One region of the Caldimonas hydrothermalis genome, then DNA from elsewhere that is predicted to be linked to it. Evidence: predicted binding sites of a transcription regulator. Region 1 holds the regulator's gene; each other region holds the start of a gene.
What was found. The regulator FNR, encoded in region 1, switches genes on or off when oxygen is low (the NO sensors DNR and NnrR bind a similar motif). The targets are predictions, from matches to a motif close to TTGATNNNNATCAA.
Positions count from the first base shown of each region.

Region 1 (7,798 bases):
CGTCCGCGAGGGCTGCTATGGCTGCCACTCGCAGATGGTGCGCCCTTTCCGCGCCGAGACGCTGCGCTACGGTCCGTACTCCACGGCCGGCGAGTTCGTCTACGACCACCCCTTCCAGTGGGGCAGCAAGCGCACCGGCCCCGACCTGCACCGCGTGGGCGGCCGCTACAGCGACGAATGGCACCGCATCCACCTGATCAACCCGCGCGACCTGGTGCCCGAGTCCAACATGCCTGCTTACCCCTGGCTGGACAAGACCGTGCTCGACCCCCAGGACGCTGCGCCTCGCATGCGCGCCCTGCGCCGCCTGGGCGTGCCCTACAGCGATGAGGAAATTGCCAAGTCGAGCGACGAGCTCAAGGGCAAGACCGAGATGGATGCCGTGATCGCCTACCTCCAGGTGCTCGGCACCGCCATGAAGTGAGGGACCGACGATGGACATCGACGTGAACGACCTGCGCATCATCGTGACGGTGGTGTCGCTACTGACCTTCATCGGCATCTGCGGCTGGGCCTATGCCCGCCGCAACCGGGAGCGCTTCGACGAGGCCGCCCGACTGCCCTTCCAATCCGAATAGCCCAAGCCGGGACGTCAACATGAGCGATTTCTTCAACGACGGCTGGTCGACCTTCATCGCCGTCACCACCATCGTCAGCATCGTCGCCTGCCTGGTGCTGCTGCTGGTGGCGTCCAAGCGCAAGGTCATGGCCCATGACAACACGACCGGCCATGTCTGGGACGGCGACCTCAAGGAGCTGAACAATCCTCTGCCGCGCTGGTGGATGGGTCTGTTCGTCATCACCATCGTGTTCTCGGCGGTCTATCTGGTCTTCTATCCGGGCCTGGGCAGCTACCCGGGCACCTGGGGCTGGTCGCAGGCCGGCCAGTACGAGAGCGAGATGGCCAAGGCAACAGCCCAGCTCGAGCCCGTGTATGCCCAGTTCGAAGGCAAGGAGGCCGAGGCACTTGTGGCCGATCCGCAGGCCATGGGCATCGGCGAGCGCCTGTACGTGAACTGGTGCGCCCAGTGCCACGGGTCTGACGCCCGCGGCAGTCGGGGCTTCCCCAACCTCACCGATGGGGACTGGCTGTGGGGAGGCTCGCATGAGGCCATCAAGACCACCATCGCCCAGGGCCGCACGGGGGTGATGCCCCCGATGGGGCAGGCCGTGGGCGGCGGCGAGAACGTGCGCAACGTGGCCCACTACGTGATGAGCCTGTCGGGCAGCCCGCACGACCCCATCGCCGCCCAGCTCGGCCGCGCCAAGTTTGGCGTGTGCGCTGCCTGCCACGGCGCCGACGGCAAGGGCAACCCCACCATGGGGGCCCCCAACCTCACCGACCGCATCTGGCTGCACGGCTGGGGAGAGCAGGCCATCATGAACATCATCACCAACGGCAAGACCAATGTGATGCCGCCGCATGCCGGCAAACTCACCGAGCCGCAGATTCACGTGCTGGCCGCTTACGTCTGGGGCCTGTCACGCACCGGCGCCGCCTCATCCCGCTGACCCCTCGCATCGACGGTTCCCTTCCTTGAGCAGCACCGAATCACGGGTCATCCCGATCCAGCCCGCGCCCGAGGACGGCGACGCCGCCAGCCAGATGGTGTCGCTGTACCAGAAGCAGGAGAAGATCTACGCCCGCGCCGTCCACGGCTGGTTTGCCGCGTGGCGCTGGGCGCTGGTGTGGATCACCCAGCTCGTCTTTTATGGGCTGCCCTGGCTGGAATGGAACGAACGACAGGCGGTGCTCTTCGACCTGGCTGCACGGCGCTTCTACATCTTCGGACTGGTCCTGTACCCTCAGGACTTCATCTACCTCGCGGCGCTGCTGATCATCAGCGCCTACGCGCTGTTCCTCTTCACGGCGGTGGGCGGGCGACTGTGGTGCGGCTATGCCTGCCCGCAGACGGTGTACACCGAGATCTACATGTGGGTGGAGCGCAGGATCGAGGGCGACCGCACCGCGCGCATGCGGCTCGACCAGGGCCCATGGACCCTCGAAAAGCTCTGGCGCAAGACCGCCAAGCAGGCCGTGTGGATCGCCATCGGCCTGTGGACCGGCTTCACCTTCGTCGGCTACTTCACGCCGATCCGGGAGCTCGGCGCGTCGGTCCTCAGCCTGGGCCTGGGGCCCTGGGAATGGTTCTGGATCCTTTTCTACGGCTTGGCCACCTACGGCAATGCCGGCTACCTGCGCGAGCAGGTGTGCAAGTACATGTGTCCCTACGCGCGCTTCCAGAGTGCGATGTTCGACCGGGACACCATGATCATCACCTACGATGAGGCCCGAGGCGAACCGCGTGGCTCGCGCCCCCGCAAGGCCGATCCGAAGCAGCTCGGACTGGGCCACTGCATCGACTGCACCCTGTGCGTTCAAGTCTGCCCCACCGGCATCGACATCCGCAAGGGCCTGCAGTACGAGTGCATCGGCTGCGCTGCCTGCATCGATGTATGCAACGGCGTGATGGACAAGATGAACTACCCGCGTGGGCTGATCCGCTACTCCACCCAGAACGGCATGGCCCAAGGCTGGACGCGGGCCCAGATGTTCAGGCGGGTGCTGCGCCCGCGGGTGCTCGTCTACACCGCCATCCTCGCACTCATCAGCGCCGCCTTCGTCGGCAGCCTGGTGCTGCGCAGCCCCTTCAAGGTGGACGTGATCCGCGATCGCGGGGCGCTGGCGCGCATCGTCGAGGACGGCTACATCGAAAACGTCTATCGTCTGCAGATCATGAACGCGCTCGAGCAGCCTCAGCGATACCGGGTCAGCGTGTCCGGCCTGGAAGGCCTGCGCGTGGTCTCCGAACCGCAAATCGAGGTGGACAGTGCGGCCGCGCGCTGGCTGGCCGTGCGCGTCCAGTTGCCGCCGCACCATGCCGAGCCGCTGCGCGGCCGCTCCAGTCCGATCGAGTTCCGCATCGATCGCCTGGCCCAGGGCGACGAGCCCGAGCGCAGCGTGAATGAGCGATCCACGTTCCTGGTGCCGCGTTGAGTGGCCCACCCGAGGAGAATCCCATGCGCCGACCACTTGCCAAGCATCCCGACCCCCGGCCGCCGGCTGCGCCGTGGTGGCGTGAACCGACGATGTGGCTGGTGGTTGGCGGGCCGCTGGCCGTCGTAGCCGCCTGTGTCGTCACGATCATCCTGGCCATCGGGCACCCCGACCCGGTGCTGCAGCGCGGGCCCGCCGCGACCGCGGCTTCCGGCGCTGGCACTGGCGGGCAGGGCGACCTCAGGCTGATGCCCGCGCACCAGGCACGCAACCACACCGCCACGCCCGTCTCGGCCCTGCCGGGCCGAGGCGAATGAGACGGCCGGTGGCGCACTCTTTCCCCCGGCAAGGCGAGCGGGCGATGAAACTGTCCTGGATGAGCATCCTCTGGCCAGCCTTCCTGATGGCCGGCGTCGTCGAGATGGTGGTGTTCGCGATGGTCGATCCGCAGGACCTGCACTGGTTCGGCGGCGCCCCGGTCGACCTCTCGGCCTCGGCGGTCTATTCGCTGGCCTTCTTTTTCTTCTGGGCAGCCTTCATTGTGGCCGGCGCGATGATGCAGATGCTGGCCCGCCCGCCGGAGCGAGGGCGCGAGGGCGCCTGAACCCGGCGCGCGCGGCTCAGCAGGTGCTGTGGTTGATGAGGCGGCGCAAACCGTCCTCGTCCAGGATGCGGATCTGGCGCTGCTTGACCTCCAGCAGGCCGTCTTCCTGAAACTTCGAGAAGGTGCGGCTGACCGTCTCCAGCTTCAGGCCCAGGTAACTGCCGATCTCCTCGCGGGTCATGCGCAGAATCAGCGAGGAGGGTGAAAAGCCTCGCGCCTGCAGGCGCTGCGTGAGGTTGAGCAGGAAGGCCGCCAGCCGCTCCTCAGCGCGCATGCTGCCCAGCAGCAGCATCACGCCATGGTCGCGCACGATCTCACGGCTCATGATCTTGTGGAACGAACTCTGCAACTCCGTGAACTCACGTGAGAGATGTTCGAGCTGCTGGTAGGGGATCACGCAGACCTGCGAATCCTCCAGCGCCACCGCGTCGCAGGTGTGCCGGTCCTGGCTGATGGCATCCAGCCCCAGCAGCTCCCCGGCCATCTGGAAGCCCGTGACCTGGTCGCGCCCGTCCTCCGAGGACACCCGTGTCTTGAAGAAGCCCGTACGCACGGCATACAGCGACTGGAATGGGTCGCCGGCATGGAACAGAGCCTCGCCGCGCTTGACGCTGCGGCGCGAGGCCACCATGTGATCCAGCTTCTCGAGGTTGGGGCGTGACAGGCCCACCGGCAGACACAGCTCGCGCAAATTGCAGCTCGAGCAGGCGACCTTGAGGGTTTCGAGTTTGATCATGCGCGTCGGCCTCTCCTTGACGTTCATTATGGACCCCTGGGCGTCCCCAGACACGCTTCGGGACCGGATGTTCCCGCCGGCAGGTCGCGAAGTCCGGGCGGTGGCGCAGGCCGAGGGGGCCCAGAAGGGCGCCAGGCCGGTGTCGGGGGTCGTGTCGAGCGACATGATTGATGCTCCTCAGGCAATGCAACCGATTGTTCAGGAGCCCCCCCGGCAGGGACTTGAGCAAGATCAAGTCCCGCGCCGATGGCTCTGGCACAGTGCCGCCATGACGCCCGACCCCGCCCTGCCGATCTCCCCCGACGTCTTGCAACGTTTCGACGTTCCCGGGCCCCGTTACACCTCCTACCCCACGGCCGACCGCTTCGTCGAAGCCTTCGGGCCGGCCCAGCTCGAGCAGGCCCTGGCCCAACGGGCGGGTGGGGTGGGCCCCCTGGGCGGGCGGCGGGCGGCGTTGTCTTTGTACGTGCACATTCCGTTTTGCGAGTCGGTGTGCTACTACTGCGCCTGCAACAAGATCATCACCCGCCATCACGAGCGGGCGGCCGAATACCTCGATGCCCTGGAGCGCGAGATCGGGCTGTATGTCGACGCCCTGGGTCGTGAGCAGCCGGTCAGCCAGCTTCACCTCGGTGGGGGCACGCCCACCTTTCTCAGCGACGAGGAGCTGGCAAGGCTGATGCAGAGCCTGCGCTCGGCCTTCCGGCTGGTACCCGGCGGAGAGTACAGCATCGAGGTCGATCCCCGCACCGTCTCGCCTGAGCGGCTGTCCCGCCTGGTATCCCTCGGCTTCAACCGCATCAGCCTGGGCGTCCAGGATTTCGATCCCGAGGTACAGAAGGCGGTGCATCGCGTGCAGGCCTTCGACAGCGTCGCCGGGCTGATCGAGCGCGCGCGCGAGCTCGGCATCGAATCGGTCAACGCCGACCTGATCTACGGGCTGCCTCGTCAGACCGCGGCCTCCTTTGCCCGCACGCTGGAGCTCATCGGCCAATTGCGCCCCGACCGCATCGCACTGTACGGCTATGCCCACCTGCCGGCGCGCTTCAAGCCGCAGCGGCGCATCCAGGCCGCGGAGCTGCCCGGTGCGGCGGACAAGCTGGCCATGCTGTCTGCGGCCATCGCGAGCTTTGCCCGGGCCGGCTACGACTACATCGGCATGGATCACTTTGCCCTGCACACCGATGCACTCGCCGTGGCCAAACGCCAGGGCCGGCTGCACCGCAATTTCCAGGGCTACAGCACCCAGCCCGATTCCGACCTGATCGCCCTGGGCGTGTCGGCGATCGGCCGGCTGGGCAGCCACTACAGCCAGAATGCGAAAACCCTGCCCGAGTACTACGATGCCCTGCGCCAGGGCCAGTTTCCGGTGGCGCGCGGCCTGGCACTCACCCGCGACGACCTCGTACGCCGGGCGGTCATCATGGCGCTGATGTGCCAGGGCCACGTCGCCTTCGAGTCGATCGAGCTGTCCTACCTGATCGACTTCCGCCGCTATTTCGCCGCCGAGCTGGCCCAGCTCGAGCCGATGGCCGAACAGGGGCTGTTGCGCATCGAAGCCGACGGCCTCCACGTGTCACCGGCCGGGTGGTACGTCGTGCGCGGCATTGCGATGGTCTTTGACAAATACCTGCAGGCCGAACGCAGCCGCGAGCGCTTTTCACGCATCATTTGAGGATGAACTCCGCCTTGCTGTTCAGCGCCTGGCTGATGGGCCTGGCCGGCAGCGTGCACTGCACGGCGATGTGCGGTGCCGCCACGCTGGCCATCGGTCGCACCGGAGCGCGTCTGTGGGCGTTCCAGGCCGGGCGCCTGCTGGGCTATGGCGCGGCTGGCGCGCTGGCGGCCGGCGCGGTGCAGGCCTTGCAGTGGGGGGCTGCGCAGGTCAGCGTGCTCAAGCCCTTCTGGGCCATGTTCCATGTGGCGGTGATCACGCTGGGGCTGGCCCTGCTGTGGCGGGGCCGTCAGCCGTATTGGCTCGACGCTCTGGCCCATCGCGTCTGGCAGCGCCTGCGCCACGCCAGCCTGGGAGGGTGGCTCGCGCACGGCGCAGCCGTTCCGCTGGCTGCCGGCCTGCTGTGGGTGCTGCTGCCCTGCGGCTTGCTGTACTCGGCCCTGATGGTGGCGGCCCTTGGGTCCTCCGTGGCCGAAGGGGCCGCGGTGATGCTGGCCTTCGCGCTGGGTTCCGCGTTGGGCCTGCAGGCCGTGGCGCTGGCCTGGCAGCGCCTGCGCGGACAAGCCTTGGCGGTCCGGGGAACCTGGGCGGTGCGTGCCGCCGGCGCGATCCTGGCCGCCACCTCGGCCTGGGCGCTGGGGCATGGCCTGTGGATGAGCTTTGGCGCACCGGTGTGCCGATGAGTCTGTGCGAATGGCGCCTGGACACCGCGCCGGCCCGGTGGCGCACCCCGTCGGCCAGGCACGCGCTGGCTTAGAATCGAACGTCTAAAACACACCCTCACCCCGAGTTTTCCATTCGGTTTTGCGCGGAGCTTGCGACATGTACCAGCACATCAAGGTGCCCGAGGGCGGGCAGAAGATCACCGTCAACAAGGACTTCTCGCTCAACGTGCCCGACAACCCCATCATTCCCTACATCGAGGGCGATGGCACCGGCTTCGATATCACGCCCGTGATGATCAAGGTGGTGGATGCGGCGGTGGCCAAGGCCTACGGCGGCAAGCGCAAGATCCACTGGATGGAAATCTACGCCGGCGAAAAGTCCACCAAGGTCTACGGGCCTGACGTCTGGCTGCCCGAGGAGACCCTGCAGGTCCTGAAGGACTATGTCGTTTCGATCAAGGGCCCGCTGACCACCCCGGTGGGCGGCGGCATCCGTTCGCTCAACGTGGCGCTGCGCCAGGAGCTCGACCTGTACGTCTGCCTGCGCCCGGTGCGCTACTTCAAGGGGGTGCCCTCGCCGTTGAAGGAGCCCGAAAAAACCGACATGGTGATCTTCCGCGAGAACTCCGAGGACATCTATGCCGGCATCGAATGGGCGGCCGAGTCCGAGCAGGCCAAGAAAGTGATCGCCTTCTTGCAAAAGGAGATGGGCGTCAAGAAGATCCGCTTCCCCGAGACCTCGGGCATCGGCATCAAGCCTGTGTCGCGCGAAGGCACCGAGCGCCTGGTCCGCAAGGCGATCCAGTACGCCATCGACAACGACAAGCCCTCGGTGACCCTGGTTCACAAGGGCAACATCATGAAGTTCACTGAGGGCAGCTTCCGCGACTGGGGCTACGCCCTGGCCCAGAAGGAGTTCGGCGCCGAACCGATCGATGGCGGCCCGTGGTGCAAGTTCAAGAACCCGAAGACGGGCAAGGACATCGTCATCAAGGACGCCATCGCCGACGCCTTCTTGCAGCAGATCCTGCTGCGTCCGGCCGAGTACTCGGTGATCGCCACGTTGAACCTCAACGGCGACTACATCTCCGATGCGCTGGCCGCGCAGGTGGGCGGTATC
Region 1 is NZ_JBWQXA010000012.1:37,646-45,443, reverse strand. Features, by position in the region: gene ccoO (cytochrome-c oxidase, cbb3-type subunit II) at 1-424, shown strand, start outside; gene AC1ECW_RS14110 (cbb3-type cytochrome oxidase subunit 3) at 441-578, shown strand; gene ccoP (cytochrome-c oxidase, cbb3-type subunit III) at 598-1,512, shown strand; gene ccoG (cytochrome c oxidase accessory protein CcoG) at 1,607-2,998, shown strand; gene AC1ECW_RS14095 (hypothetical protein) at 3,022-3,315, shown strand; gene AC1ECW_RS14090 (hypothetical protein) at 3,360-3,602, shown strand; gene fnr (fumarate/nitrate reduction transcriptional regulator Fnr) at 3,619-4,365, opposite strand; gene hemN (oxygen-independent coproporphyrinogen III oxidase) at 4,607-6,013, shown strand; gene AC1ECW_RS14075 (sulfite exporter TauE/SafE family protein) at 6,016-6,696, shown strand; gene icd (NADP-dependent isocitrate dehydrogenase) at 6,836-7,798, shown strand, end outside.

Region 2 (7,798 bases), on a different contig from region 1:
GGCGCTCTCGCAGGACTACCAGCCGTTGACCGACATGCGGGCCACGGCCGAGTACCGGCTGAGGGTGGCGGGCAACCTGATCCTGCGGGCCTGGCACGACACCCGCCCCGGCGCGGCCCCCGTGATGGTGTGGCAGGACATGCCGCACGCCCTGCCCGCCCCGGCCGACGTGTGAGGACTTGCCATGAACAAGCGTGCCGACCTGACCGAACTGAACCCCAGCGAGCCCTTCCCCGCCTACCGGGACAACGTGGCCCTGCGCATCGATGCCGACGACGAGGCGCGGCGCCTGCGCGCCGGGGCCCGCGTGGGGGTGAGCCGCCCCCACGAATCGGCCCACCTGCACGTGGCCGGCGAGGCCACCTACACCGACGACATCCCCGAGGTGGCCGGCACGCTGTATGCGGCGCTTGGTCTGTCACGCGAGGCCCATGCGCGCATCACCGCGCTGAACCTCGACCCCGTGCGGGCGCAACCGGGTGTCGTGGCGGTCTACACCGCGCGCGACATCCCCGGCACCAACGATGTCGCCCCCATCGTGAAGGGCGACGACCCCATCCTGGCCGACGGTCTGGTGCAGTACGTGGGCCAGCCCGTGTTTGCGGTGGTAGCCACCTCGGTCGAAGCCGCCCGGCGTGCCGCGGCCCTGGCCCGGCAGCCCGAGGTGGTGACCTACGAGAGCCTGCCGGCTGTGCTCACCCCGCAAGCCGCGCATGCGGCCGGCCGCTACGTGCTGCCGCCCATGCACATGAGGCGCGAAAGCGCACCGGGCGCGCTCGAGCAGGTGCTGGCCCGGGCACCGCGCAAGCTCAAGGGCGTGTTCGACGTGGGGGGCCAGGAGCAGTTCTACCTGGAAGGCCAGATCGCCTACGCCCGCCCCCTCGAAGACGAGGGCATGCTGGTGCAGTGCTCGACCCAGCACCCCACCGAGATGCAGCATGTGGTGGCGCAAGCCCTGGGCCTGCAGGCCCATCATGTGCGCGTGGAATGCCGGCGCATGGGCGGCGGCTTTGGCGGCAAGGAGTCGCAGTCGGCGCTGTTCGCCTGCGTGGCGGCCGTGGCAGCGCGCACACTGCGCCGCCCGGTCAAGCTGCGCGTGGACCGGGACGACGATTTCCTCATCACCGGCCGGCGCCACTGTTTCCACTACGACTACGAGGTGGCCTACGACGACGAGGGCCGCGTGCTGGCAGCCCGGATCGACATGGTGTCGCGCGCGGGCTTTTCGGCCGATCTCTCCGGGCCGGTGATGACCCGCGCGCTGTGCCACTTCGACAATGCCTACTGGCTGCCCGAGGTGGCGATCCATGGCTACTCGGCCAAGACGAACACGCAGAGCAACACGGCCTTCCGCGGCTTCGGTGGCCCGCAAGGCGCGATCGCGATCGAGCAGATCCTCGACTCCATCGCGCGCGACCTCGGCCGCGACCCGCTGGACGTGCGCAAGCTCAATTTCTATGCCCGCGAAGGCCAGACCACCCCTTACGGCCAGCCGGTCGAGGACAACGTGATCCACGAGCTGGTGGACGCCCTGGAGCGCAGCTCGGACTACCGCGCCCGGCGCGAGGCCGTGCGGGCCTTCAATGACGCGAGCCCCGTGCTGAAAAAGGGCCTCGCACTCACGCCGGTGAAGTTCGGCATCTCCTTCAACGTGCCGCACTTCAACCAGGCCGGTGCGCTGGTGCACGTCTACAACGACGGCTCCATCCTGGTGAACCACGGCGGCACCGAGATGGGCCAGGGCCTGAACACCAAGGTGGCCCAGGTGGTGGCCCATGAGCTGGGCGTGAACTTCGAGCGCGTGCGCTGCAGCGCCACGGACACCGACAAGGTGGCCAACACCTCGGCCACCGCGGCCTCCACCGGCAGCGACCTCAACGGCAAGGCGGCCCAGGACGCCGCCCGCCAGATCCGGCAGCGGCTGGCCGCATTTGCCGCCAGCCGGTATGGCGGCTCGCCGCAGGAGGTGCGCTTTGCCAACGACACCGTGAGCGTGGGCGGCCGCAGCCTGCCGTTCCACGAGCTGGTATGGGAGGCCTACCTGGCGCGCGTGCAGTTGTGGAGCGACGGCTTCTACGCCACGCCCAAGATCCACTGGGACCCGAAGACCCTCAAAGGCCGCCCCTTCTACTATTTCGCCTATGGAGCCGCCGTGTCCGAAGTGATCGTGGACACGCTCACCGGCGAGGCGCGCACGCTGCGCGCCGACGTGCTGTACGACGCCGGTCGCTCGCTCAACCCGGCCGTGGACATCGGCCAAGTGGAAGGCGCTTTCATCCAGGGCATGGGCTGGCTCACCACCGAGGAGCTGTGGTGGCATCCGGTGAGCGGCCGGCTGATGACGCACGCACCGAGCACCTACAAGATCCCCACGGCCAACGACGTGCCGCCGGTGTTCAACGTGCGGCTGTTCGATGCCGAGAACCGGGAGGACAGCATCCATCGCTCCAAGGCGGTGGGCGAGCCGCCGCTGCTGCTGCCCTTCTCGGTGTTCTTCGCGATCCGCGATGCCATCTCGGCCGTGGGCGGCCACCGTGTCGATCCGCCGCTGCGCGCACCGGCCACGCCCGAGGCCATCCTGGCGGCCGTCGAGGCCGTGCGGCGGGCCGCCTGATGGTGCGCCAGACCGCCCGCACCTGGCTGGACCGTGGCCTTGCGGCCGTGGTGGTGAGCGTGGACCACACCCAGGGCTCGGCCCCGCGCGAGGCCGGCACGCGCATGCTGGTCTCGGCCGCCGAGGTGGCCGGCACCATCGGGGGCGGCCACCTGGAGTTCGAGGCCATCCGTCTGGCACGCGAGGCCCTGGCCCAGCCGGGATGGACGGCCTTCACGCAGCGCTTCCCGCTGGGCCCGCGCCTGGGCCAGTGCTGCGGCGGCGTGGTCGTGCTGCGCTTTACCCCGCTGGACGAAGCCGCCTGGGCCGACTGGGCCGTCGAGGCACCGCGCTTCGTGCTGCAGCTCTATGGGGCCGGCCATGTCGGGCGCGCCCTGGTGCGCCTGCTGGCGACCCTGCCCTGTGAGGTGCAGTGGATCGACGAGCGCGACGACGCCTTCCCCACCGAAGCCCCGGGGAGCGAAGCGGCCCATGTCGAGCGCATCTGCGTGGACGGCGTGGAGGCCGAGGTCGACCGCGCCCCGCCCGGGGCCTGCTACCTCGTGATGACGCACCAGCACGACCTGGATCTGCGCATCACCGAGGCCATCCTGCGCCGCGGCGACTTCCGCTATTTCGGCTTGATCGGTTCGAAAACCAAGCGGGCGCGCTTCGAGCACCGGCTGGTCGAACGGGGCATCGCGCCGGAGGTGATCGCGCGCATGCGCTGCCCGATCGGCGTGCCGGGCATCGAGGGCAAGGCGCCCGAGGTGATCGCGGTGGCGGTGGCGGCCGAGTTGCTGCAGGCCACCACCTCCCCGGCCGCCAGCTGAGTCATCTCACGCAGCCGCGTGTTCGCCCGGCGGCGAGCCGGCCACGCGGCGCAGCGCCTCGACGTCCAGCACTTTCACGGTATAGCCCGCCACGTCAATGACCTGGCGCTCGCGCAACTGGCGCAGCACGCGCGAGAAGGTCTCGGGGGTCACGGCCAGTTGCGAGGCGATGGCCCGCTTGCGTTCGCGCAGCGCCACCAGGGCGGTCTTGCCGCCCTCGCTGCCGGGACGCAGCTCGGCATGCTCCAGCAGCCAGGTTGCGCAGCGGGCCTCGGCATCCTTGAGCATCAGGCCCAGGGTGCCTTCGGTCAGGCAGCGCACCCGGCGAGCCAGCGCGCGCACCAGGCCGTCGGCGAGGCTGGGGTGGTCCATGCAGCACTCGCGCACCGCCTCGCCATCGAAGGACCACAGCAGCGCCTCGCCCTGGGTCACCGCATCTTCGAGGTAGCGAGCGTCCAGCCAGGCGCTGGCCACATCGAGCCACTGACCGGGCTCCACCAGCCGGGTCTGCTGGGCGAGCCGCCCCTCGCGCAGCGTGCCCAGCGCCACTTGGCCCGAGACCACCAACCACAGCGCCAAGCCCCTCTGGGTGCGATCGAAGACCACCTGCCCCCCCTCCAGCAGGTGTTCGCGTGCCACAGCGGCCAGGGCCTGTGCCGCCTCGCGGGTGACCCGCGCCGGCGCCAGCGCGGCCTGTAGCAGCGCCACCCTGGCGTCGAAAGGAATGCCCCGCTCACGCTGGGCCGCGCCGGCGGGATGGCCTCGGTATCGGTCCATGAGCCTGTTCATCGTCTGCTCCACACACCCGGAGATCGTCGAGCCCCGACTGTCTCAGTTCGGCCCGCGGCGGGTATTGCGTTGGCTCAAGAAAGCCGATCTGCACCGGCCCGGCCTCCCACGGCCTGCGGGTTCTCCCCAGGAACGAAACTTGATCCACCGCAAGGCCCATCGGCCCGCACCTTCCCCCGCTCAGGGCATTGCGCGCACAATGGCCGACACCCCCGGGCCCATCGCACCGGGCCCTGCAGCGCCGCCATGCTTCCCGGTTTCCAGTCTCCCGCCGTCGGCTTCGACCAGCCCTTCGAGATGCTCGAGGCCTGCCATGAACGCGTGCAACGCAGCGTGGCCCTGTTGCAGCGCCTGGCCGAGCATCTGCACCGGGTGGGCAACGACGCGCCGGCCCGCCAGGCCGCGGCCGATGTGCTGCGCTATTTCGACGTGGCCGCCCCGCACCACCACGAAGACGAGGAGCGCCATGTCTTCCCGCCGCTGCTGGCCCTGCCCCGGGACGCGGCCCATGCTGCGGTGCACGCCGCGGTGCGCCGGCTCCAGCAGGACCACCGGCTGATGCACCATCTCTGGCAGGGCCTGCGCGAGGCGCTGCAGCGCATCGCGCAGGGCCAGGAAGCCGACTTCTCGCACCAGGAACTGGAACTGCTGCAGCGCTTCATCGGGCTGTACGACAGCCACATCGCGCTGGAGGAGACCGTGATCTACCCCGCGGCCCGCGGCCGGCTGAGCGCACGGGACCAGGCGGCGATGGGGCTGGAGATGGCCTCGCGTCGGGGGGTGGTCTCCACCGGCCCTACCGCCGCGACACGCTGAAAGCCGGTTGCTGACGGGCGCTGGCCACCAGGCGCAGCACGCCCTGCAGGCGCTCCTGATCGACCGGCTTGGTGAGATAGTCGTCCATGCCCGCATCCATGCAACGGGCCCGGTCCATCGGCATGGCCCGTGCCGTGAGGGCCACGATCGGGCAGCGCCAGCCGTACTGGGCCTGCAGGGCCCGGATGCGGTGGGTGAGTTCGATGCCGCTCATCCCGGGGATCTGCAGGTCCAGGAAGATCAGGTCGAACTCCTGCGCATCGCACAGCGCCAGCGCCTCCTCGGCGGTCACCGCCGCCGCGACCTGGTGGCCGCAGCGCCGGATCATCTGGCTGGCGATGAAGCGGTTGACCGCGTGGTCGTCCACCAGCAGCACGTGCAGGCCCTGGGCATCCTCGGGCAACCCCTCGTCGGTCTCCAGCCCGGCCAAACCCAGGTAGCCGGTGGACTCATAGCGCGAGCGCGCCTTGTCGCGCGAAACATTGACCGTGGTGGACGCGGCCGTGCCCCAGCTCTGCAGGAGTTCGTCATCACCCGCCGACTGGGCCGACGGGACCAGGGGCAGCAGCGGCAAGGTCAGGTGGAAGCGGCTGCCCACACCGAGCTCGCTTTCGGCCCACAGCTGTCCGCCCAGCGCCTGCGCCAGCCGGCGCGAGATCGTCAACCCCAGCCCGGTGCCGCCAAACTCGCGGGTGGTGGAGCTGTCGGCCTGGGTGAAGGACTCGAAGATGCGATCGAGCTTGTCCGGCGCGATACCCACGCCGGTGTCGGCCACGCACAGGTGCAGCACCGCCGAGCCGCCACGGCCTTCAGGCCAGGCCGTCACGTCCACCCGGCCCTGGCGCGTGAACTTGATGGCATTGCCCACCAGGTTGACCAGGATCTGACGCAGCCTCAGCGGGTCGCTCACAAGCTGCGACGGCAGTTCGGGCGCCACCGTGCACCGCAGGCTCAGGCCCTTGTCGGCCGCGCGCGGCTCCAGCGGCGCCAGCACCTCGTGCAGCAGTGCCTGCAGGTCGAAGCCGAGCTGCTCCACGGTGAGGCGCCCGGCCTCGATGCGCGAGAGGTCGAGGATGTCGTTGAGGATGTTCAGCAGCGACGTGGACGAGGACTTCACCAGCGTCAGGTAGCGGCGCTGTGTCTCGTTCAGCGGGGTGTCCAGCGTGAGGTCCACCAGGCCCATGATGCCGTTCATCGGCGTGCGGATCTCGTGGCTCATGTTGGCGAGGAACTCGCTCTTGGCCCGGCTGGCCGCCTCGGCAGCGGTCTTGGCCTCACGCAGGGCGGCCTCCACCTGCTTGTGCTGCGTGATGTCGGTCACCACACCGAGGATGCCGCCCACCTGGCCCTGGGCTCCCGTGAACAGGGTGCGGCTGTGGATCAGTTCGCGCATCTCGCCCGAGGGCAGGGCCAGGCGCGTCTCGAAGGTCTGCACTCCACCACTGGCGAACAGGCGCTGATCGTGCACCTCCTCGTCGGCGCCGCCGCTGCCCAGGACGTCGCGCGCGGTGCGGCCCAGGAAGTCCTCGCGGCGCACGCCGAAGAGGTCCTCACAGGCCCGGTTGCAGCCGATGTAGCGGCCCAGCGCATCCTTGAAGTAGACCGGGTTCGGGATGATTTCGACCAGTTCTTCGATGAAACGGAGCTGGTGCAGCACCTCCTCCTCGGCCTGGCGCTGCAGCGTCACGTCGGTGTGCGTGCCCACCATGCGCAGCGCCTGCCCCTTTGCATCGCGCGCCACCACCCGGCCGCGCGAGCGCACCCAGCGCCACTGGCCGTCTCGGCTGCGCACGCGGAATTCGCCCTGGTAGCGCGGCGTCTCGTTGCGCAGGTGGGCCTGGAGCTGCTCACGGGCCTCGAGACGGTCCTCGGGGTGCATGTGCTCGCGCCAGCGCTCCAGGGTCATCTCGAACTCCCCCGGCGCATAGCCCAGGATCTCCAGCAGGCGGGGGCTGAAATAGGCCTCGCCGGTCGTCAGGTCCCAGTCCCAGAAGGCGTCCTGCACGCTCTCCATGGCCAGGCGCATGCGTTCAGCGTCACGATGCTGCTGTCGCGCCTGGGCCAGCTCGGCCTCCAGCGCGGACTGCGCGGACGCCACCGACTCCAGCCAGCGCTGCAGCTTCACGACAGCCTGCGCCCGCCCCGCCGGCTCGGCCAACACGAGGGCGCGCAGCCAGGCGGCCAGCTCCTCGGGCTGGCTCATGCCCAGGTGGGTATGCATCAGCTGCGTCAGGGACGACCCCCAGTTCATGCGGGCAGGCTCGGCGAGGACTATGCGTTCTTTCGGCATAGAAGGAGCATTGTGCCGGTTGCCAGGCAGGCCCATGTCCCCCAAGAGGGGGAACTCACAATTCGCAACAGTGCCGCCCCGGCCCCCCGTCGATTTCTTCACGCCTGGGCGTGCTGCGATCCAGGGCTCACCGGCAGGGGCCATGCCATTGACGAAACACCCAGGGCGGCATCGGGTCGGGATGGGCAAAGAGCCCCCGCCGTGCCGCCCGGGCCTGGGCTTGCTCGTCATCGTAGAGGCCGCGCCCCGACGCAAAGCGGTAACTCCAGGCCCATCCCTCGGTCACCATCCAAGCCCCCACGTCCTCGCCGTCGTGACGCAGCCGCCCCAGCCAGCGGGCATAGGCGTCCCGTCGGTGCAGGTGAATGCGCACCGATTGGCCGTGCAGCCGCTGCGCCAGCGCCGTCCGGGCTTCGGGACCGCCCGCCTGACAGGTCTCGGGCGCATCGATGCCGTCGATGCGCACCTTCACCCGGC
Region 2 is NZ_JBWQXA010000013.1:25,086-32,883, reverse strand. Features, by position in the region: gene xdhA (xanthine dehydrogenase small subunit) at 1-175, shown strand, start outside; gene xdhB (xanthine dehydrogenase molybdopterin binding subunit) at 185-2,614, shown strand; gene xdhC (xanthine dehydrogenase accessory protein XdhC) at 2,614-3,426, shown strand; gene AC1ECW_RS14550 (Crp/Fnr family transcriptional regulator) at 3,433-4,203, opposite strand; gene AC1ECW_RS14545 (hemerythrin domain-containing protein) at 4,462-5,031, shown strand; gene AC1ECW_RS14540 (PAS domain-containing protein) at 5,012-7,252, opposite strand; gene AC1ECW_RS14535 (thermonuclease family protein) at 7,449-7,798, opposite strand, start outside.
Region 2: a site for FNR is predicted at 4,355-4,368, ahead of AC1ECW_RS14545 (hemerythrin domain-containing protein). Genes of this name have one in related genera too.

Region 3 (7,798 bases), on a different contig from region 1:
ACCACCGCCTCCAGCGAATGCAACACGGCCGGATCGAAGGCCAGGGCCTTGGCACGCGACACCGGTGCCACATAGACCCCCGAGCCCTGGCGCGACACCAGCAGACCCATGGACTTGAGCCGGCTCACCGCCTCGCGCACGACGGTGCGCGAGACACCGTGGCGCTCGGCCAGTTCCTGTTCGGTGGGCAGACGGTCCTGGGGGCGCAACTCACCGCGTTCGATGCGCTCGCGCAGCAGATCGGCCAACTGGTCCGACAGGCGCTCCGGCGCTTGCAGGGGTTCGGAGGGACTGACCTGTCGTTTCATCAGGTCATCATACAAATGAGGCAAGGGCCCGGCCCATCCGGAAGAACCCGGGTCCCCACGCAGCATCCCGCTCAGGCCGCGTGAGGTGATGAACCTGACCTTCCCTCTGTCGCATGGCCCGGGAGCCGCAACGGAGATTTGCTTTTCAGCAGATCGTCATCCACGTCATCCGGGATCCGACACTACACGACCCTCCGCTCCTGGCGGGCCTGCTGGCAATTCATGGGTTCACGTGCAACCCGCCGATGAAGCGCGCACGACGCCTCACCCACACGTCCCCGTGTACCCACACGCCGTGCAGAAGTCGCATCCGTCCTTGTGGATGACCGTCATGTTCCCGCACTCGGGGCAGCGGCTGCCGGCCATGGGGGCGGTGGCCTTGGGTGGCGAGCCTTCGGCATGCGGCGCCTGCAGGATGCCCATCTCGCGCACGGGGAAGCCGTCTTCATCCAGCACGCCCAACAGGGCGTAGCGGTGGATGATGAGACGGGCCATGTAGGCCACGGTGGAGGGCCAGGTCTGCTGGCGGCGTTCGCCGTGGGGCAGGCCGGGCACGAAGGCCATGAAGTGGCCCAGAGGTTCGGCGTAGTTGAGCAGCTTGCGCAGCTTCATGCCGATCCAGGCCGGGTCGATCACGCGCATGTCGAGCGAAAGCACGCGGGCCAGGCCGTCCATCGCGCGCGGATAGTTGCCCGACAGGCCCATGGCGCAAGGCCGGGTGACGGGTGTGCCATCGGGGCCGGGCAGGGTCACTTCCTTGAGCGTGAGCGTGAACGACTCGCCGGTGGCGGGGTTGTCGATGTCCACCGACCAGGCCAGGGTGCCCGAGGTGCCGGTGCGCGGTTCGTCGCGGCTGAACATGGCGTCGAGCACCGGCGTGGCGCGCTCCAGGGCGCTGTCCTTCCACACGCCGAGCTGTTCGCAGCGCCAGCGGATGACGGCCGCCGTGGCGGCTACCACACCGGGGAAACGGCGCGGCTCTCCGTGCGGAGGGAAAGGCATGTCGAAGGCACGCTCCTCGGCCACGGTCGCCAAGGCGTCGAGCTTGAGTTGCAGCCAGGCGCTGTCGTTGGCGCGCAGATCCATCGACAGGGTCTTGGCCATGGCCCCCAGGCCGCGCGGCTGCTCGGCACCGTTCACCCACACTTCGAAGGGGCGAGTCCGGACCGGGTGAGTCCCTGCGGACTCGCCCGTGCCTGACGAGCGACCGCCGGCCTGCAAGCCGGCGGGCTGGGCGGCCGTCAGCTCGTCGGTGATCTCGCCCACGAAGAGAGCGAATTCGCCGAAGGGGTGGCGGATCATGTAGGTCCAGGCCGGGTTGCCGGCCGGCAGGTCCGGCCGGCCCGGCCAGCGCAGCGAGGCCAGCACGGGGGCGGGCGGGCGGTCGAGCGTCATGCGGCGGTTGGCGTCGTCAGCCACCAGCGCCTGGGGCTGGGGCGTGGTGGACGCCACGCTCAACACCGAGCCCAGCACGGCATTGGGCCGGTAGGTGGCCAGGCCCTTGAGGCCGGATTTCCAGGCACGCAGGTACAGGTCCTGAAAGTCGGCATAGGGATAGTCGGCCGGCACGTTCACGGTTTTGGAGATGGCGGTGTCGATGCACGGCGCGACGGCGGCCACCATTTCCTGGTGGGCGCTGGCGCTCATTTCCAGCGCGGTGACGAAGGCCTCGGTGAGCGGCGCGTCCTCGCCCTTCAGGTGGCGGTACAGACGCCACGCATGGTCTTCGACGGTGTATTCCTTGAAGGTGCCGTCGGGCATGCGCTTCTTGCGGGTATAGGTCCAACTGAAGGCGGGCTCGATGCCGTTGCTGGCGTTGTCGGCAAAGGCCAGGCTGATGGTGCCGGTGGGCGCGATGGACAGCAGGTGCGAGTTGCGGATGCCATGGGCGCGGATGCGGTCCTTCAGCGGCTGTGGCAGGCGCGAGGCGAAGGCGCCGCGTGAGAGGTAGAGATCGGCGTTGAACAATGGGAAGGGCCCTCGCTCCTGCGCCAGCGCCACCGAGGCTTCGTAGGCGGCATCGCGCATCACCTCGCTGATGCGGCGTGCGGTGGCGCGCGCCTGCGCCGTGTCATAGCGCTGGCCCAGCATCACCAGGGCGTCGCCCAGACCGGTGAAGCCCAGGCCCACGCGGCGCTTGTGGCGGGCCTCCTCCCGCTGCTGGGGCAGCGGCCAGTAGGTCACGTCGAGCACATTGTCGAGCATGCGCACGGCCACGCGGCACAACTCGGCAAAGGACGCCTCGTCGAAGCGGGCCCCGGGCTCGAAGGGCTCGCGCACGAAGCGTGTGAGGTCGATGGAGCCCAGGCAGCAGCAGCCGTAGGGGGGCAGGGGTTGCTCGGCGCACGGGTTGGTGCTCGCGATCGTCTCGCAGTACCCGAGGTTGTTGTCGTCGTTGATGCGGTCGATGAAGAGCACGCCGGGTTCGGCATGGTCGTAGGTGGACCGCATGATCTGGTCCCACAGTTCGCGCGCGGCAACGCGGCGGTAGACCCACAGGCCGTCGGAACGCTGGTGGGCGCCGGCCGCTTTCTGGGCCGGGCCGGGTTCGGCGCGGTGCACCAGTTCCACCTCGGTGCCGGCTTCCACGGCCTGCATGAAGGCGTCGGTCACGGCCACCGAAATGTTGAAGTTGCGCAGGTCACCGCTGTCCTTGGCATGGATGAACTCCTCCACGTCGGGGTGGTCGCAGCGCAGCACGCCCATTTGGGCTCCGCGGCGGGCCCCGGCCGATTCGACCGTCTCGCAGGAGCGGTCGAACACGCGCATGTAGCTCACCGGCCCGGAAGCGCTGGACTGGGTGCTTCCCACCCAGGCGCCGCGCGGGCGGATGCGCGAGAAGTCATAGCCCACGCCGCCGCCGCGGCGCATGGTCTCGGCCGCTTCGGTCAGCGCGGTGTAAATGCCAGGGTGGCCTTCGTCCAAGTGCGAGATGGAGTCGCCCACCGGCTGCACAAAGCAGTTGATCAGCGTGGCCGACAGCTCGGTGCCGGCGGCCGAGAGGATGCGCCCGGCCGGGATGAAGCCCTGGCGCTGGGCGTCGAGGAAGCGCTGCTGCCACAGCGCGCGCTGCTCAGGCGCCTCGACCTCGGCCAAGGCCCGCGCCACTCGGGCGCGCACCTCGTCGAGCGTGCGCTCGTTGCCCTTGGCGTACTTTTCGAGCAGCACCTCCTCGCTAATCGCCTGGGCAGGCAGGTTGGCGGCGACGGCACGGGCTTGAGACGGGGTGTCTTGCATGAAAGGGTCTCCTGTGCGGGCCTTGATGAGATTGAATTCGGTTTGGGCGCGGCTGTCGAGAGGCGGCCGCATCGGCGTCAGGGTCGGCGCAGCGCACGGTACGCCGACGCGCACGTCGATCGGTTGATGTGCATCACAAGTGCCTATTTCGGGCCCTGGAACCTTCGGGGCTTGATGCAGGGCAATCCCCTGCTGCCTTCGGGCCGTTAGCTTGTCATCCCGGACCGCTTGCATGAAGGACACATGGCCATGACCCGACCGATCGATGCACTGACCCTCGTGTACTCCTGCTCCGGCTGCTCCAGCGTGGCACAGATGGCCAACCACCTCGCGCTGCGCCTGGACCACGAAGGCCATGCCGAGATGTCCTGCATTGCCGGCATAGGCGGCGACGTGCCGCCGCTGGTGCGCAAGCTCAAGGAGGCAGCGCAGTCGGGCCGGCCCATCCTCGCCATCGACGGGTGTGCGCTGGCCTGTGTCCGCCACAGCCTGGCGCGCCACGGCATCGTGCCCACGGCCCACGTGCAGCTGGGCGAACACGGGGTGCGCAAGACCTACCACGCCGACTTCGACACGGCACAGGCCGAGGCCGCCTATGCCGACGTGCGCGAGCGCGTGCAGGCCATGAGCGCCCTCACGTCGCCCACCCCCTCAGGATGCGGCGGCACGGGGGCCTGCCGGTGCGCGGGGGCTTGAATCTGGCCTGTTCAGCAGCGATGATGGTTGCGTGACACCGACGCCCGACATGCCCCCCTCCCCTGCCTTGCCCGACGAAGCCGCGCTGCGTGCCGTGCTGCAGAAGGTGCACGACCCTGAAATCGGCGAGAGCATCGTGGACCTGGGTCTCGTGGAATCGATCCGCTGCAGCCCCGAGGGCGTGCAGGTGACCCTCATCCCCACCAGCGCCACCTGTCCCATGGCCGACGTGATGATCGAAGACGCCACCGAAGCCGTGCGCCGGGCCTGCCCGGAGGATGTCCCGGTGGACGTGCAAATGGACTGGGACACCCCCTGGAGCCCTGAGCGTCTCAGCCCGGCCCTCAGGGCACGCTTTGGCTGGTGAATCCTTCCGCGTCGAATTCCGGGATTGCACTGCGGCGTGTGGCCGTGGCGCTGTGTGCCCTGCTGGCCGCCGCCAACCTGGTTCAGGGGCTGGGCGGCGGGCTGGCACGCCTGGGCTGGGGCAGCATGGGAGTCGGCGCCGTGGGTCTGCATGGCGCGGTCATGGTCTGCGGCTTCTTCGGCACGCTCATCTCGCTGGAACGGGCCGTGGCCTTGCGCCATGCAAGCGGCTACATCGTGCCGCTGCTGGCCGGGTTGGGCGGCGTGGCGGCCTGGGGAGCCGGCGCGGCGCCGCTGGCCCTGGGGCTGTGGGCGCTGGCCAGCATCGTCCTGGTGGGGCTCTACCTGTGGGCCGGATACACGCGGGCCTGGTCGCTACACCTGGGGGTCGAGGCCCTGGGGGCTGCCTGCTGGGGGCTCGGTGTGGCGGCCTGGGCCTTGAATGCCCCCGAGGCGGCCCTGCGGGCCTGGATGGCCTTCCTGGTGTTCACCATCGCCGGCGAGCGGCGCGAGCTGATGCAGATGCGCCGGCTGCCGCAAGCCGTGCAGGTGGGCTTCGTCGTGGTGGTGGGTGGGGCCCTGGCGGCCGTGCTGCTGGGGCTGGTCGATGCCGTGGCGAACACCGGGGGCGCTGCCCTCGCCTCCGGGCTGTGGTGGGCCGCCTGCGCGATGCTGGCCCTGTGGCTGCTGCGCTGGGATTTCGCGCCGCGCCAATGGGGATCCGCGCAATGGCCCGGCCACACGGCGCAGAGCCTGAGCGTGGGCTATGTGTGGCTGGGCCTCGCGGCGTTGCTGGGCCTGGCCGGTCTGGCGGGCGTGTCCACGGCCTCCCAGGCCGCCGGCCACGCCTTGTGGTTGGGCTTCGTCTTCGCCATGGTGTTCGGCCACGCGCCCATCATCCTGTCGGCTTTGGCCCGACTGCGGCCGGCCTATGTGTCCTGGGCCCGCTGGGCCATCGTGCTCCTCAGTGCCAGCCTCGTGCTGCGCATCGTCGCCTTGATGGCCGGTCATGCGACGGCGCTGGCCTGGGCCGGTGCCGGGCACGCATGGGCCATCGTGTGGTTTGCGTCGGCCATGCTCGCCGGCGTGTGGATGGGGCGAAAGACTTGAACCTCGGGGCCGGCCGGTCCATGATGTCCCTCACCTCCAGGAGTTTGCGATGGCCCTGCCCCATGCCCAGCCCCGCGACGTGATCGACCTGCAGCCCCTGGGCCCGGCGATCGCGCGCACCCCCAGCACCAGCCTGATCAAGACGGCGCGGCTGCAGTTGATGCGGGTGGTGCTGCGCGCCGGCCAGTCGCTGCCAGAACACCGGGTGCCGGGCGAGATCACCCTCCAGGGGCTGGAGGGGGAAGCGGTGGTGACCACCGCCGAGGGCAACCGGGTGCTCAAGGCACAACAGCTCATGCTGCTGCCCGGTGGCGAGCCGCATGCCGTGCATGCGCACACCGATTGTTCGCTGCTGGTGACTGTGCGGCTGGGCGGACCGTGATCAGCGCGGCGGCCACAGCGGGCCCAGCGCGTCGAGCGTGTTCTTCAGGATGAGACCGTATTCGGTGTCACCTTCCATCACCAGGGCGCGCTCGAAGAAGAGGCGATCGGCATCCTCCTGCCCGCGCATCAAGCGCAGGTAGCTGGCCGCATCGGCGGTGATGCGCAGTGTCACATCGCTGCCTTCGGGCGCCGGGTGAAAGCCACGCTCGTCCAGGCGCAGCCGGCAGCGCAGCCCCAGGTCGGACACGGCGATCTCGACCACCCGGTGCGACAGCAAGGCGCGCTCTGCCTCGCCCAGGCGAGGCCGCAGCAGGCGGTTGAGCGCCAGGGCCAGCGCCTGCGACGGCGGGCGGATGGGCAGGCGCCGCACCAGCGCACGCAGGGCCTGAGGCGGCGCAGGCCAACGGGCCGAAGCGGAGGAACTCATGCGAACACCTGTTGCAGACCGGCCTGCCGGTGGACGAAGCCGTTGACGAGCCCACCGGGCAGGCTCAGGGCATCCAGGGCGATGCGGGCCTCATCCACCCGTGTGCCCTGGTGATAGACACGGTCGAACCACTGCAGCACGTCGGTGAAGCGGTGACTGCACGGCGACAGGCGAAGGCGGCGCACGCCTGCGGCGCGCAGGGCCTGCGCTTCACCGATCAAGCAATGCTGCGCAGCCGACTGCGTCTGGATGCCATTGAGCGCCAGGAAGGGCTCGCCCTCGGTGGTGGACAGCAGCAGACCATCGGGATGCTCCAGACAGCGGAAGCCGCATTCGTCCTTGGGCACGTGGAAGTGACGGGCGGTGAAGCAACGCGCCGAGAAGGCCAGTGGCATACGCCCAAAGCCGAACACCTCGGTGGCCAGCGGAACGTTGCGTGACGTGCACACTGGTTGCTCGGCCGGGTTGATGCGTGCAATGGCATCGAGTGGCAGCTCCAGCGGTGCCACCCAGCGCACGGCGCCCAGGCGGGCATGTTCGGCCAGCGCCGGACGGCTGTAGACGTTGACATGCGGGCCCAGCACGAAGGGCCGGCCGGCCAGCAGACGCAAGGCCGAGGCATCGCCCGCCTCGACCAGGAAGTCGCCTTGATCGGCGATGCGGCGCAGGCTGCGCAACTCGGACTCGGATTCGATCAGCGCCTGGCTGGCCAGCACCACCTCCTTGCCGGCGGCGGCCAGATCGCGCCCGAGGTCGCGCCAGTCGTCGAGCTTCATCTCATGACGCCGCGAGCACACCACCTCCCCGAGCACCACGGTGTCGGCGGGCGAATCGGCGATCCCGGCATAGAACTCGATCAGGGTCTTGCGCGGCCAGTAGTACAGCACCGGGCCAACCGTCCAGAACATCTTGTGTGCGTGCATGTGAAGTCTCATGAAGCGCCGGGCACCGCGATCGGAAGGGCTGGCCGAGCGAACACCGTGGATCCGGCTGCGCCGGTCCACTGGTGTTGCCCCCTTGCAGGGGGCGGCCGCAGGCCGTAGGGGGTGATCGTCATCTATTGCCAGGGTCGGTTGTACGCGCCGAGGGTGTGCTGCTGGCCTTCGGCCCAGCGGCCCAGGACAGCCACCCATTGGGGCTGGACGGTGTAGCGCGCCGGTTGCGCGGCACAATGGTCGATGGCCTGGCGCCACACGCGCGTGACCTGCTCGACGTAAGCGGGGCTGCGCTGGCGGCCCTCGATCTTGATCGCGGCCACGCCGATCTCCAT
Region 3 is NZ_JBWQXA010000006.1:207,785-215,582, forward strand. Features, by position in the region: gene AC1ECW_RS10060 (FadR/GntR family transcriptional regulator) at 1-308, opposite strand, end outside; gene AC1ECW_RS10065 (adenosylcobalamin-dependent ribonucleoside-diphosphate reductase) at 573-3,545, opposite strand; gene AC1ECW_RS10070 (putative zinc-binding protein) at 3,795-4,241, shown strand; gene AC1ECW_RS10075 (metal-sulfur cluster assembly factor) at 4,291-4,608, shown strand; gene AC1ECW_RS10080 (hypothetical protein) at 4,605-5,717, shown strand; gene AC1ECW_RS10085 (cupin domain-containing protein) at 5,767-6,099, shown strand; gene ubiT (ubiquinone anaerobic biosynthesis accessory factor UbiT) at 6,100-6,528, opposite strand; gene AC1ECW_RS10095 (U32 family peptidase) at 6,525-7,451, opposite strand; gene ubiU (ubiquinone anaerobic biosynthesis protein UbiU) at 7,586-7,798, opposite strand, start outside.
Region 3: a site for FNR is predicted at 3,669-3,682, ahead of AC1ECW_RS10070 (putative zinc-binding protein). Genes of this name have one in related genera too.